Regions from separate parts of the Streptomyces sp. NPDC031225 genome, predicted to be linked through region 3. Evidence: riboswitches for the same ligand, from Rfam matches in the RefSeq annotation. Region 3 holds a riboswitch; each other region holds the start of a gene.

Region 1 (3,971 bases), on a different contig from region 3:
ACGCCATGACCCGACCGACCGCGCGTTACGTCCTGCCCGAGTTCCATGAGCGCACCAGTTCCGGGCACAAGACGACGGATCCGTACTCGAAGCTCCTGGAGGAGCGGATCGTCTTCCTCGGGACGCGGATCGACGACACCTCGGCGAACGATCTGATGGCGCAGTTCATGTACCTCGAGTACCAGGACCCGGACCGGGACATCGCGCTGTACATCAACTCCCCCGGCGGCTCGTTCAGCGCGATGTCGGCGATCTACGACACGATGCAGTACGTCAGCTGCGACGTGGAGACGACGTGCCTCGGACAGGCCGGCTCCTTCGCGGCGGTGCTGCTGGCGGCGGGCACCCCGGGCAAGCGTTCCGTGCTGCCGGGCGCGCGGGTGGTCATCCACCAGCCGGCGCTGAACGAACCGGTGCACGGACAGGCCAGTGACCTTGCCATCCAGGCCGACGAACTGCTCCGTGTGCGGGACCGCCTGGAGGAGATGCTGGTCCGGCACACCGGGCGCAGCGCCGAGCAGGTGAGCGCGGACATCGAGCGGGACAAGATCCTGGACGCGCAGGGCGCGCTGGACCACGGCCTCGCGGACGCGATCGTCCCGAGCCGCAAGGCGTCCCGCACCACGCCGGGCGCGAGGTGAGCCGCGGATGCTGCCGGATCTTCCACCGCTGCCCGCCCTCACGCGCGCCGAGGGCGAGCTGATCGACCGTTATCTCGACGTGGTCGACCTGCTGGGCCGGATCAATCCCGCACGGCACGAGGACACCTACGGCGGACTGCGCGCGGCGCAGGCGCTGGTGAGCAGGGCGACGGAGTTGCGCGACGCGCTCGCGCTGATGCACCGCCGGGGCGAGCACGAGATGCACGCCGCGACGCTGGCGCGGGCCCTGCGAGTCCTGGACGGCGAGCGGCGATCGGCGCGGGTCACCGTCCCGCCCGGCCCCGACAGCTGACGCGTCCGCAGCGGCCCGGGCGCCCCGGGGTTCTGACGGGACGTCCGGAGCGCGGTTGAAACGGACCAGACGGCGTACCCCCTATTGGAGGAGGAGCGGCTCCTTTTTCACGACCGGAAAGGTCGCGCAACATGTGTAGCCCCTGAGCGGAATGAGGACTTCCTGTGCTGGTCCGGGGGTCCTTGGGCCCCTCGACATCCTTCGATCGCTCACATGTCCACCAGAACGAGTGAGTGGTGAGTAACGCCACAAACCCCCGGTTCTGTTGGGTTTTTCGCACTTCTTTGCGCCAAGATCCCTGTCTGACGACAAGCCCCCGCCGCAGCGGCGGGGCGATCCGGGCGGACGCCGAGTCCTGCCGCCGCCCGGATGACCGGTCGACAGAGGTGCATCGGCAGGAGTGGAGGACCCAAGCACGACGGGTCGCCGGAACGGTCACGCCATGACCGGGCCGAGCAGCCCTTGGGGTGAAGCCGCGTCAGCGGCCGGGCAACTTTGTCAGCCCGAATCCGACAGGTCATCCTTCACAGGCGGCTGACGAAGGGTTGCGCATGTCTGCGCTCAATCGTGTTCCGTCGCTGATGGTCCGAGCCGGTACGGCTTCGGCACTGACACTCGCCGCTGTGGGCGGCTCTGTCGTGATCCCGGGCGTCGCCGCCGACGCCGCGGCCGCCACGCCGGCGACGAAGGCACTCAAGGTCGCGGCCTCCAAGAAGGGCTCGCCGTACAGGTACGGCGCCACGGGGCCGTCCCGCTTCGACTGCTCAGGGCTCACGCTGTACTCGTTCAAGAAGGCGGGCAAGAAGCTCCCGCGCACGGCGGCCCAGCAGTACAACAAGACCCGGCACATCTCCGCGGGCAGCCGCAAAGCCGGTGACCTGGTGTTCTTCCACTCGGGTTCGAACGTCTACCACGTCGGTCTCTACGCCGGGAAGGGGAAGATCTGGCACGCCCCCAAGACCGGGGACGTGGTGAGGCTGCAGAAGATCTGGACGAAGAGCGTCTGGTACGGCCGGGTCAAGTAGCACCCCCGAGGGGGTGACGGCGCCCTGACCGGACGTCATCCCCTCGGGTCTCCCGGGACGCGTGGCACAGGCCCAGGTGGACACCCGCACTGCCATGGCCGGCCACCGCCCGTGCACCGCCCGCAACGAGACCCCGCTGGAGCGCGCCGACCGCAACTTCGGCGAGCTGCTCCAGGAACTGCGCGTCACCCAGACCGGGGTGCAGATCCTCTTCGCCTTCCTGCTGACCCTGGCCCTCACCCAGCGCTTCCCGTCGCTGGACGCCTTCCAGCGCGCCACCTACGTCGTCACCCTGCTGCTCGCGGTGCTCGCCGCGGCCCTCTTCACCGCGCCGGCCGCCCTGCACCGCTCGCTCTTCCAACGGGGCGCCAGGGCCCGCATCGTGCAGGTCTCCTCCCGGCTCGCCACGGTCGGCATGGGCGTTCTGGTGCCGGCGTTCACCGGGTCGGTGCTGCTCGTCGTGGACGTGACGACCGGCCGGGCCGGCGGTGTGGCCGCGGGTACGGCGACCCTGCTGGTGTGTCCGGGCCTGTGGTGGCTGCTCCCCCGACTGGTGTGGCGGGCGGGGCGCGCCGCGGATCACGGGACGGACACCCCGCACGCGGTTCCTCGGCCGCCGGACCGCGTGCGGCTCAGGCCGCGAGCCACGGCCCGGCCGGGAGCGGCACCCCGGGAACCGTCGGCGCGCCTGCGGTGACCCTCTGCTCAGCAGGGTGCCGGACCGCCCGACTCGGGCAGGGGACATACCGTCGGTGCGGATGGCACCCCGGGACACACGCCGGTGCCGGCAACGGTGGCGCTGACGGCGGCCGCCGCGGGGAGGACGCAGTCGCCGGAGGGTACGCGCCGCGCCGTACGCCCTCGGTCGCCCACCGGGCCTACGGGGCAGAGACGTGGCCGTGGCTTACGGCTCCTGCTGCCCGGCCGCCGTGACCGGCTGCGCCGGCACCGTCCACGGGAGTTCGATCGAGACGGTTTTTCCGCCCTCCCGGGTGGGCCTGACTCTGAGCTTGCCGCCGTACTCTGCGGCGAGCCAGCGGATGATCACCATCCCCCGTCCGTTATCCTGCTGGACCGCTGCCGGAAGACGCTTGGGGAAGCGGGGGTGGCTGTCGGTGACCCCGATACGCAGGTGTTCGTCACGGTCCAGCTCGATGTCCACCGTGAAGGTGGGTGACTGACCGAAGGTGTGCTGTACGGCGTTGGTGGCGAGTTCGGAGACGATGAGCCGGACGGTCTCGGCGACGTCGGTGACCGGTGGCAGCCCCCACTCCGCGAGTGTGCTCAGGACATAGGTGCGGGCCGCGGAGACCGAAGCGGGTTCGCTCGGCAGAGTGACGGATGCTTCCAGGTGGTCTGCCATGGCGACGTCGTCCCTTTCCCACAGGACCGGAGTCCGACACAGTGCGGATGGTTCGAGTACGGTCCCGGACTGGTGGTTCATCGTCAGAGTGCCATTACCGAGGCGCCGACGGGTGCTGATCCACCAAGATATGCATATATCTGTCGCTCGAAGCGGTGAACTCTGCGACGCGAGACCGTATTTGGGCGGCTCGTAGGGAGTAAGGAGCAGCGCCATGCAGCACGGTCCTGCGGTGCGCCGCCGGAAACTGGGTGCCGAACTGCGTGCGTTACGCACGAACGCGGCGCTCACCAGCGGTGAGGCGGCCCGGCTCGTGGGCTGGCACCAGTCGAAGGTGAGCCGGATCGAGACCGGCGCCAGCGGGGTGAAACCGGCCGATGTGCGGTTACTCCTGGATGCCTACGGCGTGCTGGACACGGATCTGCGGGAGCTGCTCCTGGTGCTGGCGGGCTCCGACGAGGGCGGCGGCCGGCACCACTGGTGGCATGCGTACCGAGGTGTCCTGCCGCCGACCTACCGGGACTTCATCAGTCTGGAGTCCCAGGCGAGCGCGATGCGCACCCTGGAGACCTCGGTCGTGCCCGGACTGCTCCAGACGCCCGAGTACGCCCGCGCGGTGACCTGGGCCT
Region 2 (3,971 bases), on a different contig from region 3:
AGTTGGAGCGCGAGTGGCTGGACCGGCTCGGTACCGTGGCGGGCCGCGCCGACGAACTGTGCCGCTACGCCGTCCTGTTCGGCGACCCGCAGCTCGCCCTCACCGCCGTGCAGCGCGTCCTGGAAGTGAGCGCCGAGGACGTCCAGAAGGTCGCCAAGGCCAAGCTGCGCCCCGACAACCGCGCGGTGCTCGTCTACGAGCCGACCGTCGCCGAAGCCCCCGCCGACCAGGACGAGAACGAGGAGGCGGCCAAGTGACCGAGCTCGCCGCGATGGAATTCCACCCTCAGCCGCAGGCGGGTGAGCCCAAGGTCTGGGCCTTCCCCGCTCCTGAGCGCGGGACGCTCGACAACGGTCTCACCGTCCTGCGCTGCCACCGCCCCGGCCAGCAGGTCGTCGCCGTCGAGGTCCTTCTGGACGCTCCTCTGGAGGCCGAACCGGCCGGCCTCGACGGGGTCGGCACGATCATGGCGCGTGCCTTCTCGGAGGGCACCGACAAGCACTCCGCCGAGGAGTTCGCCGCCGAACTGGAGCGCTGCGGCGCCACCCTCGACGCGCACGCCGACCACCCGGGCGTCCGGCTGAGTCTCGAAGTGCCGGCCTCCCGCCTCGCCAAGGCGCTCGGTCTGCTGGCCGACGCCCTCAGGGCGCCCGCCTTCGCGGACAGCGAGATCGAGCGGCTCGTCAACAACCGCCTGGACGAGATCCCGCACGAGCTCGCCAACCCGTCCCGCCGTGCCGCCAAGGAGCTCTCCCGGGAGCTGTTCCCGGCGGACTCGCGCATGTCCCGCCCGCGTCAGGGCACCGAGGAGACGGTCGAGAGCATCGACTCCGCGGCGGTGCGCGGCTTCTACGAGAAGCATGTGCGGCCTGCCACCGCGACCGCCGTGGTCGTCGGCGACCTCACCGGCATCGACCTGGACGAGCTGCTCGGCGACACCCTCGGCTCCTGGACAGGCTCCACGGCCGAGCCGCGGCCCGTGCCGCCGGTGACCGCCGACGACACCGGCCGGGTCGTCATCGTGGACCGCCCCGGCGCCGTCCAGACGCAGCTGCTGATCGGCCGTATCGGCGCCGACCGGCACGCGCGCGTGTGGCCCGCGCAGGTGCTCGGCACGTACTGCCTCGGCGGCACCCTCACCTCCCGGCTGGACCGTGTCCTGCGCGAGGAGAAGGGCTACACCTACGGCGTGCGGTCGTTCGGGCAGGTCCTCAGGTCCGCCCCGGACGGCTCGGGCGCCGCGATGCTCGCCATCAGCGGCTCGGTCGACACCCCGAACACCGGTCCCGCTCTGGAGGACCTGTGGAAGGTGTTGCGCACCCTCGCCGAGGGCGGTCTCACCGATGCCGAGCGCGATGTCGCCGTACAGAACCTCGTCGGCGTGGCACCGCTCAAGTTCGAGACGGCGGCGGCCGTGGCGGGCACCCTGGCCGATCAGGTCGAGCAGCACCTGCCGGACGACTTCCAGGCGACCCTGTACCGGCAGCTCGCCGCGACCGGCACCGTCGAGGCCACCGCGGCCGTGGTGAACGCCTTCCCGGTGGACCGTCTGGTGACGATCCTGGTCGGCGACGCCGCCGCCATCAAGGAGCCCGTCGAGGCCCTCGGCATCGGCGAGGTCAAGGTCGTGTCCGCCGAGTAGAGGGGCCGGCAGAGCAGGCGCCACAAAGGGGCCCTGGTGACGGAAGTGTCACCAGGGCCCTTAGATGTCCGAATTGGGCAGGAGGTTGCCTGTCTGCTGTGTGGGATGCGCTACAAAAACCGTGATCGGTTTGGGGATTGAAAGTCGGCCCGCTTAGCGTCATCCCGGCTGTTCGTCAGGCAGTGCGCCGCGTCCGTGGCACCGGACAGTCATCGCCGAGTCCCCGCATGGCGCGAGCCAGGGGAGCCGGGGACCCACATGCGTTGTCCCTGGGGTGAATCGGACGCCCGCGCGAACAGCGAGGGGGTCCGTAGGAGACCTTCCTGCTCCGAACCCGTCAGCTAACCCGGTAGGCGAGAAGGAAGGAAAGGACCAGCCACTACATGGCGTTCACCTGCGCCGCCGGGAAGCACCGTCGTCCCAGCCGGATGAAGCGCACCACCGCCCGTGCGGCGGGCGTCGCGGCCCTCGCCACCACCGGCGTCATCGGCACCATCGCCACTCCGGCGCTCGCCGCCGGGAACTCCGTCGAACAGACCGGGCTCATGCCCGTCGTCAGTGTCGGCGACTCCCTCGCCGATCAGCTCGACGCCCAGGCCGCCGCCCAGCAGCGGGCCGCCGAGCAGAAGAAGGCGGAGGCCGAGGCCAAGAGGAAGGCCGAGGCGCGGGCCAAGGAGGCACGCGAGGCCAAGGAGCGCGCCGCCCGCGCGGCCGAGCGCGAGCGCCTCAACAGGTTCGTCACCCCGATCTCCGGCTCCTACGTCTCCACCGGCTACAAGACCGGCGGCTCCCTGTGGTCCTCCGGCAGCCACACCGGTGTCGACTTCCACGCCGCGAGCGGCACCTCCGTCCACGCGGTCGGCCGCGGCACGGTCGTGGAGGCAGGCTGGGGCGGGTCGTACGGCAACGAGATCGTGATCAGGATGGCCGACGGCACGTACACCCAGTACGGCCACCTGTCGTCCATCGGCGTCTCGGTCGGCCAGTCGGTCACCCCCGGCCAGCAGATCGGCCTGTCCGGCGCGACCGGGAACGTCACCGGGCCGCACCTGCACTTCGAGGCCCGCACCAGCGCCGAGTACGGCTCGGACATCGACCCCGTCGGCTATCTGCGCTCGCACGGCGTGAGTGTCTGACGACGTACCGCGAGATCTTCTTCGGCCCCGGCTCCTCCGAGCCGGGGTTTCCGCGTTTAGAGTGCCCTGCTGTCCAAAAAATATCCCTGGATTCCGGTCCGCCGTCGGAAATTCGCGCTCATTGCAATAGAGTCACTGAACACACGTCAATCGGCGACGTTTCACGGGGATTAAGACGGAGGTCGGACATGCGTATTCCGGCGCACTCGGTATGCACGGCTATCCGCGACGACATCGTCGCCGGTGTCTACGAGCGCGGCAGCCGGCTCACCGAGGAACTGCTCGCCCGCCGCTACGGCGTCTCCCGCGTCCCCGTCCGCGAGGCCCTGCGCACGCTGGAGGCCGAGGGCTTCGTGGTGACGCGCCGCCACGCGGGCGCGTGCGTGGCCGAACCGACCGACCAGGAGGGCGCCGACCTCTTGGAGATGTGCATGCTGCTGGAGCCGCTCAGCGCCTCCAGGGCCGCCCAGCGGCGCACCGAGGCCCATCTGAAGGTGCTGCGCGGCCTGGTCCGGCTGGGCCAGGAGCGGGCCAGGCGGGGCAACAGTGAGGATCTGCGCTCCCTGGGGGGCTGGTTCCACGAGACGCTCGCCCAGGCCGCCGGAAGCCCTGCCATGACCTCGATGCTGACCCAGCTGCGGCACAAGATCGCCTGGATGTACGTGGTGGACGCGCCCGCCAACCCGGTGGAGTCCTGGGCGGAGCACGGCGCGATCGTGGACGCGGTGGCGCGCGGGGACGGTGAGCGGGCGCGGGCGATCACCGCCCTGCACGCCGAGCGTTCGGGCGCGGTGCACCGTCTGCGGTTCGGCTCCGGCGCCGATCGCCCGGACCGTGTGAGGACCTCGCAACATCCTGTAAACGTGACGGGTCTGCGGCATTAACACGGGCGCCGTATACAAAGAGTGGGTAATTCGCGGGGGGCTATTTCCGCTGCCCGTAAAAGGGAAATGCGAAGGGCCCGCCCGATAATTCGGACGAGCCCTTCGGCGGTGTTTTACGACGCTGTGCCCGAAAGGGCTCAGACGGTCTCGGGAAGCTCCTCGAGCCCCTCGGCGACCAGTTTCGCGAGCCTGTCGAGGGCCGCGTCCGCACCCTCGGCGTCGGAGGCGAGGACGATCTCCTCGCCACCCTGGGCGCCCAGCCCGAGCACGGCCAGCATGGACGCCGCGTTGACGGGGTTGCCGTCGGTC
Region 3 (3,971 bases):
TCGGAGAAGGACTCCGCGCCGATCGGGGCGATCATGAACTCCTGGATGTCCACGTTGGAGTCGGCGTGCGAGCCGCCGTTCAGGATGTTCATCATCGGCACCGGCAGCAGGTGCGCGTTCGGGCCGCCCAGGTAGCGGAAGAGCGGAAGGTCGCTGGCCTCGGAGGCGGCGTGGGCGACGGCGAGGGAGACGCCGAGGATGGCGTTGGCGCCGAGCGAGCCCTTGTTGTCGGTGGCGTCCAGGTCGAACATCGCCTGGTCGATCAGGCGCTGCTCGGTGGCGTCGTAGCCGACGAGCTCCGGGCCGATCTGCTCGATGACCGCGAGGACGGCCTTCTCGACGCCCTTGCCGAAGTAGCGGTTGGGGTCACCGTCACGCAGCTCGATGGCCTCGAAGGCACCCGTGGAGGCGCCGGACGGAACGGCGGCACGACCCGTGCTGCCGTCGTCGAGGCCGACCTCGACCTCGACGGTGGGGTTCCCTCGCGAGTCGAGGATTTCCCGGGCTACGACGACGTCGATGGACGGCACGAGCATCTCCTTCTTGGATGTGACACGGTCCGCCGGGACCGCGGTGGGTTCTGCGAGACCGAGCCTAACCGGCTCCGGGGGATCAGCCACCGCGTGGACCGCCCCCTGGACAGAACCGAGAGTAAATTGTTTCTGAACTGAACAAAGACACTCCCGGAAACCGGGCAGAAAAAAACCCCGCCCCGGTGCGTACGGGGGAACACGCACCGGAGCGGGGAGCCCGTGGGGACGGGGGGCCCTCACGAGGCCTTCATCCTGAAGGACACGGTTGTGAGGGCGCTGTGGTTCAGCTGGGAGCACTCCTCATTTACTTGAGGTGCAGCTGCTGACCCGGGTAGATGAAGTCGGCGTCGGTGACGATGTCCTTGTTCAGCTTGAACACCTTCTGCCAGCCGCCCTTGACCTTGTGCTTCTCGGCGATCGAGCTGAGGGTGTCGCCCTTGACGACCTTGTACTCGCCGTCACCCTTCTTGACCTTCTTGCCGGTCGGGGTGGTGACGGTCTTCTTCTTGGCGGCCGGACGCTCGGACGAACGCGAGGCGCTCTGCTCGTCGGACGAGCGGGTGCTCGTGTTCGAGGAGCTCGAAGAGGAGTTGCCGGAGGAGGACGAGCTGCTGCCGCCGCTGTAGGAGGCGCCGGACAGGCCCACACCACAGCTCGGCCAGGCACCCTTGCCCTGAGAGGCGAGGACCTTCTCGGCGACGGCGATCTGCTGCGACTTGCTGGCCTGGTTGGCGGTGGAGGCGTACGCCGTGCCGCCGTACGCGGCCCAGGTGGAGGCCGAGAACTGCAGGCCGCCGTAGTAGCCGTTGCCGGTGTTGATGGACCAGTTGCCGCCGGACTCGCACTGGGCGACGGCGTCCCACTCGGAGGCGGTGGCGGCGGAGGCGCTGCCGGCCGCCATCAGCGGGGCGGCTATGGCGACACCGGTGACACCGGCGAGTGCGGCGACGCGGGTGGCCTTGGAAGGACGACGGTGCTTGCCCTGTCCGGAAAACAGCATGGTGGATCCCCTCACCGACGCCTGCGAGGTGAGCTGTCGGGTTCGGGCCGGTTGAGTTGCCCGGCCGCGCACCTCCCGGTGCACGACTTAACCCCAAGCCGGTCCAGCGTGAACTGCTGGGCCCGGCACTTACCTTGGGTCCCCCGCTCCTGCCTACGGCGCTTGACGCGACGACTGTTCCCGTTCGGCCGCTGGCAGGATTCGGCGTTGCGACAGACGGGGCTCGGGTTGCCGAGCGGTCACGACCGTAGACACGCGCTCGGCGGAATTTCAAAGACGATCAGGGCTTCTGAGACTCATCCCACACTTTCACCAAACTGGACATTCAGTGCGAAGTGTGACGGTAACTCCCGCTGTTTTTCTGGGCTTTTCAGCCCTATTCAGCCCCTGTGTCGAGCGTCTGACCGGCGACGATGTTGCTCGGGTCGGTGCCGATGCGGTCCTTGTTCTCGGCGTAGAGGGCACGCCATCCGCCGTCGAGGCCAAGGGAGTCGGCGATGGAGACGAGGGAGTCGCCTTCCTGGACGGTGTAGGTCCGGGCGGCATGGCGGCCCGCGGTGGCGGGCGCGCTCTTCGTCGCGACCTCGCCGGCGCTGTCGCCGCGGTGCTTGCCGGAGCCGAGCGCGCCGACGTCGACAAGGGCCGAAGAGCTGCCCTCCTGCCACGACTTGTCCGCTTCATCCTCTTCTGGGCTCACAACGGGCGAGCCGCTGGGAGGCTGCGCGTTCTCCGCGGCGGATCCCTTGGATGCGGAAGGGCTTGATTTGCCCGACTTGCCGGAATCGTCGTCAGCGCTGGGCGCAGTGGCCGGCGACGAGGGCGTCGCGGTCGATCCGTCCAGTGCGTCGAGCAGACCGGAAGACTCCTCGGAGCCCGACGAGTTGGAACCAGACGAACCGGATGTACCGGACGATTCCGATGAACCCGACGCGGAGGCCGAGGGCGTCCCGCTCCCCACACCCGTGTCCACGCCGGCCGAGCTCGCGTCCTTGCTGAGCCCGGCGAGCAGACCGCAGGTCGGCCACGCGGCGATGCCCTGGTCGTCGAGGAGCTTCTCGGCCACGGCTATCTGCTGGTTGCGGCTGGCCTGGTCCGCGGTCTCGGCGTACGCGAGGCCGCCGTACTTCTCCCAGTTCTCCTGGGACATCTGCAGACCGCCGTAGTAGCCGTTGCCGTCGTTCGCGCTCCAGGAGCCGCCGCTCTCGCACTCCGCGACGTGGTCCCAGGTGGTGCCGGTCGCTGCGCTCGCCCCGGTCGCTCCGAGCAGTGGGATCGCGATGGCGGATCCCGTCACACCGGCCGCCACGAGGAGAGCCGGAGCCTGACGGGGGCGACGGTGACGACCGTTCCCGGAGAGCATGGAGGGACCTTTCCCGAGGGAGCAGAAACGCGCGCGGAGCTCTACGAGAGGCACCGCGCTGGTCCGTGAACGTATAGGGGTTCGATCACTTGTCACAAGTTAATGCCGCGTAGATCACGTGAAGATCACAGACTTGAGGTCGTGTCATGTTTAAGCGGGCCTTCACCGGGCCAGGCCGGACGTCTCGGTCGATTACCGCACGGGCGTGAACTCCACGGGCAAAGTGCGTAGTCCGCGCATGATGAGCCCACCGCGCCAGCGCAAATCAGCCGAATCCACCGCGAGTTGCAGGTCGGGGAGACGGGTGAGGAGCGTGGCGAGCGCGGTCTGTCCTTCCAGACGGGCGAGCGGGGCGCCCAGGCAGTAGTGGATGCCGTGGCCGTAACCGAGGTGCTGATTGTCACGGCGGGAGAGGTCGAGGACGTCGGGGTCGGCGAACCGCTCCGGATCCCGGTCCGCAGCGGCGAGCACGACGAGTACGGGGTCACCGGCCGCGATGTCCTGCCCGCCGATCCGCAGCGCCTGGGTGGCGAACCGCCAAGTGGCCAGCTCGACCGGGCCGTCGTACCGGAGGAGCTCCTCCACGCCCGTCTCCAGGAGTCCTCTCTCCTGCTCGACCAGAGACGCCTGAAGCCGGTCTCGCTGTTCGGGGTGGGTGAGAAGGGCGTAGACCCCGTTGCCGATGAGGTTCACGGTGGTCTCGAAACCTGCGAACAGGAGGATGAAGGCCATGGCGGCGGCCTCGTTCTCGGTCAGGTGCTCGCCGTGGTCGGAGGCGCGGATGAGCCCTGAGATGAGGTCCTCGCCGGGGGTGGGTTCGGCGGGCAGCGCTTCCCGCTTGCGGTGGATGAGTTCGGCGAGATAGCCGCGCATCTTCTTCACGGACCGCGCGACCCCGCCCCGTGGGCCTCCCCCGTGGCGGATCATCATGCCCGCCCAGTCCCGGAAGTCGTCCTGGTCCTCGCGGGGGACGCCGAGCAGGTCGCAGATCGCGTAGATGGGGAGCGGGAAGGCGAACTCGTGGATGAGGTCGGCGCACCCCTTCTCCGCGAACCCGTCGATGAGACGGTCCGTCAAC

What was found. Region 3 has a riboswitch for cyclic di-AMP ahead of ACZ48Z_RS33670 (transglycosylase family protein). Riboswitches for the same ligand answer to the same signal wherever they lie in the genome.
Region 1: another riboswitch for cyclic di-AMP. It lies ahead of ACZ48Z_RS27575 (C40 family peptidase); the one in region 3 lies ahead of ACZ48Z_RS33670 (transglycosylase family protein).
Region 2: another riboswitch for cyclic di-AMP. It lies ahead of ACZ48Z_RS25125 (M23 family metallopeptidase); the one in region 3 lies ahead of ACZ48Z_RS33670 (transglycosylase family protein).

The regions. Positions count from the first base shown of each region.
Region 1 covers NZ_JBVIHJ010000017.1:121,288-125,258, reverse strand. Annotated here, with positions in the region: gene ACZ48Z_RS27585 (ATP-dependent Clp protease proteolytic subunit) at 6-641, shown strand; gene ACZ48Z_RS27580 (hypothetical protein) at 649-954, shown strand; cyclic di-AMP (ydaO/yuaA leader) riboswitch at 1,332-1,502, shown strand; gene ACZ48Z_RS27575 (C40 family peptidase) at 1,506-1,979, shown strand; gene ACZ48Z_RS27570 (DUF6328 family protein) at 2,074-2,676, shown strand; gene ACZ48Z_RS27565 (ATP-binding protein) at 2,884-3,342, opposite strand; gene ACZ48Z_RS27560 (helix-turn-helix domain-containing protein) at 3,557-3,971, shown strand, end outside.
Region 2 covers NZ_JBVIHJ010000015.1:91,482-95,452, forward strand. Annotated here, with positions in the region: gene ACZ48Z_RS25115 (M16 family metallopeptidase) at 1-257, shown strand, start outside; gene ACZ48Z_RS25120 (M16 family metallopeptidase) at 254-1,642, shown strand; cyclic di-AMP (ydaO/yuaA leader) riboswitch at 1,846-2,012, shown strand; gene ACZ48Z_RS25125 (M23 family metallopeptidase) at 2,026-2,778, shown strand; gene ACZ48Z_RS25130 (GntR family transcriptional regulator) at 2,967-3,662, shown strand; gene ACZ48Z_RS25135 (HPr family phosphocarrier protein) at 3,800-3,971, opposite strand, start outside.
Region 3 covers NZ_JBVIHJ010000024.1:55,946-59,916, reverse strand. Annotated here, with positions in the region: gene eno (phosphopyruvate hydratase) at 1-536, opposite strand, end outside; gene ACZ48Z_RS33670 (transglycosylase family protein) at 838-1,533, opposite strand; cyclic di-AMP (ydaO/yuaA leader) riboswitch at 1,537-1,704, opposite strand; gene ACZ48Z_RS33665 (transglycosylase family protein) at 1,910-2,893, opposite strand; gene ACZ48Z_RS33660 (cytochrome P450 family protein) at 3,086-3,971, opposite strand, start outside.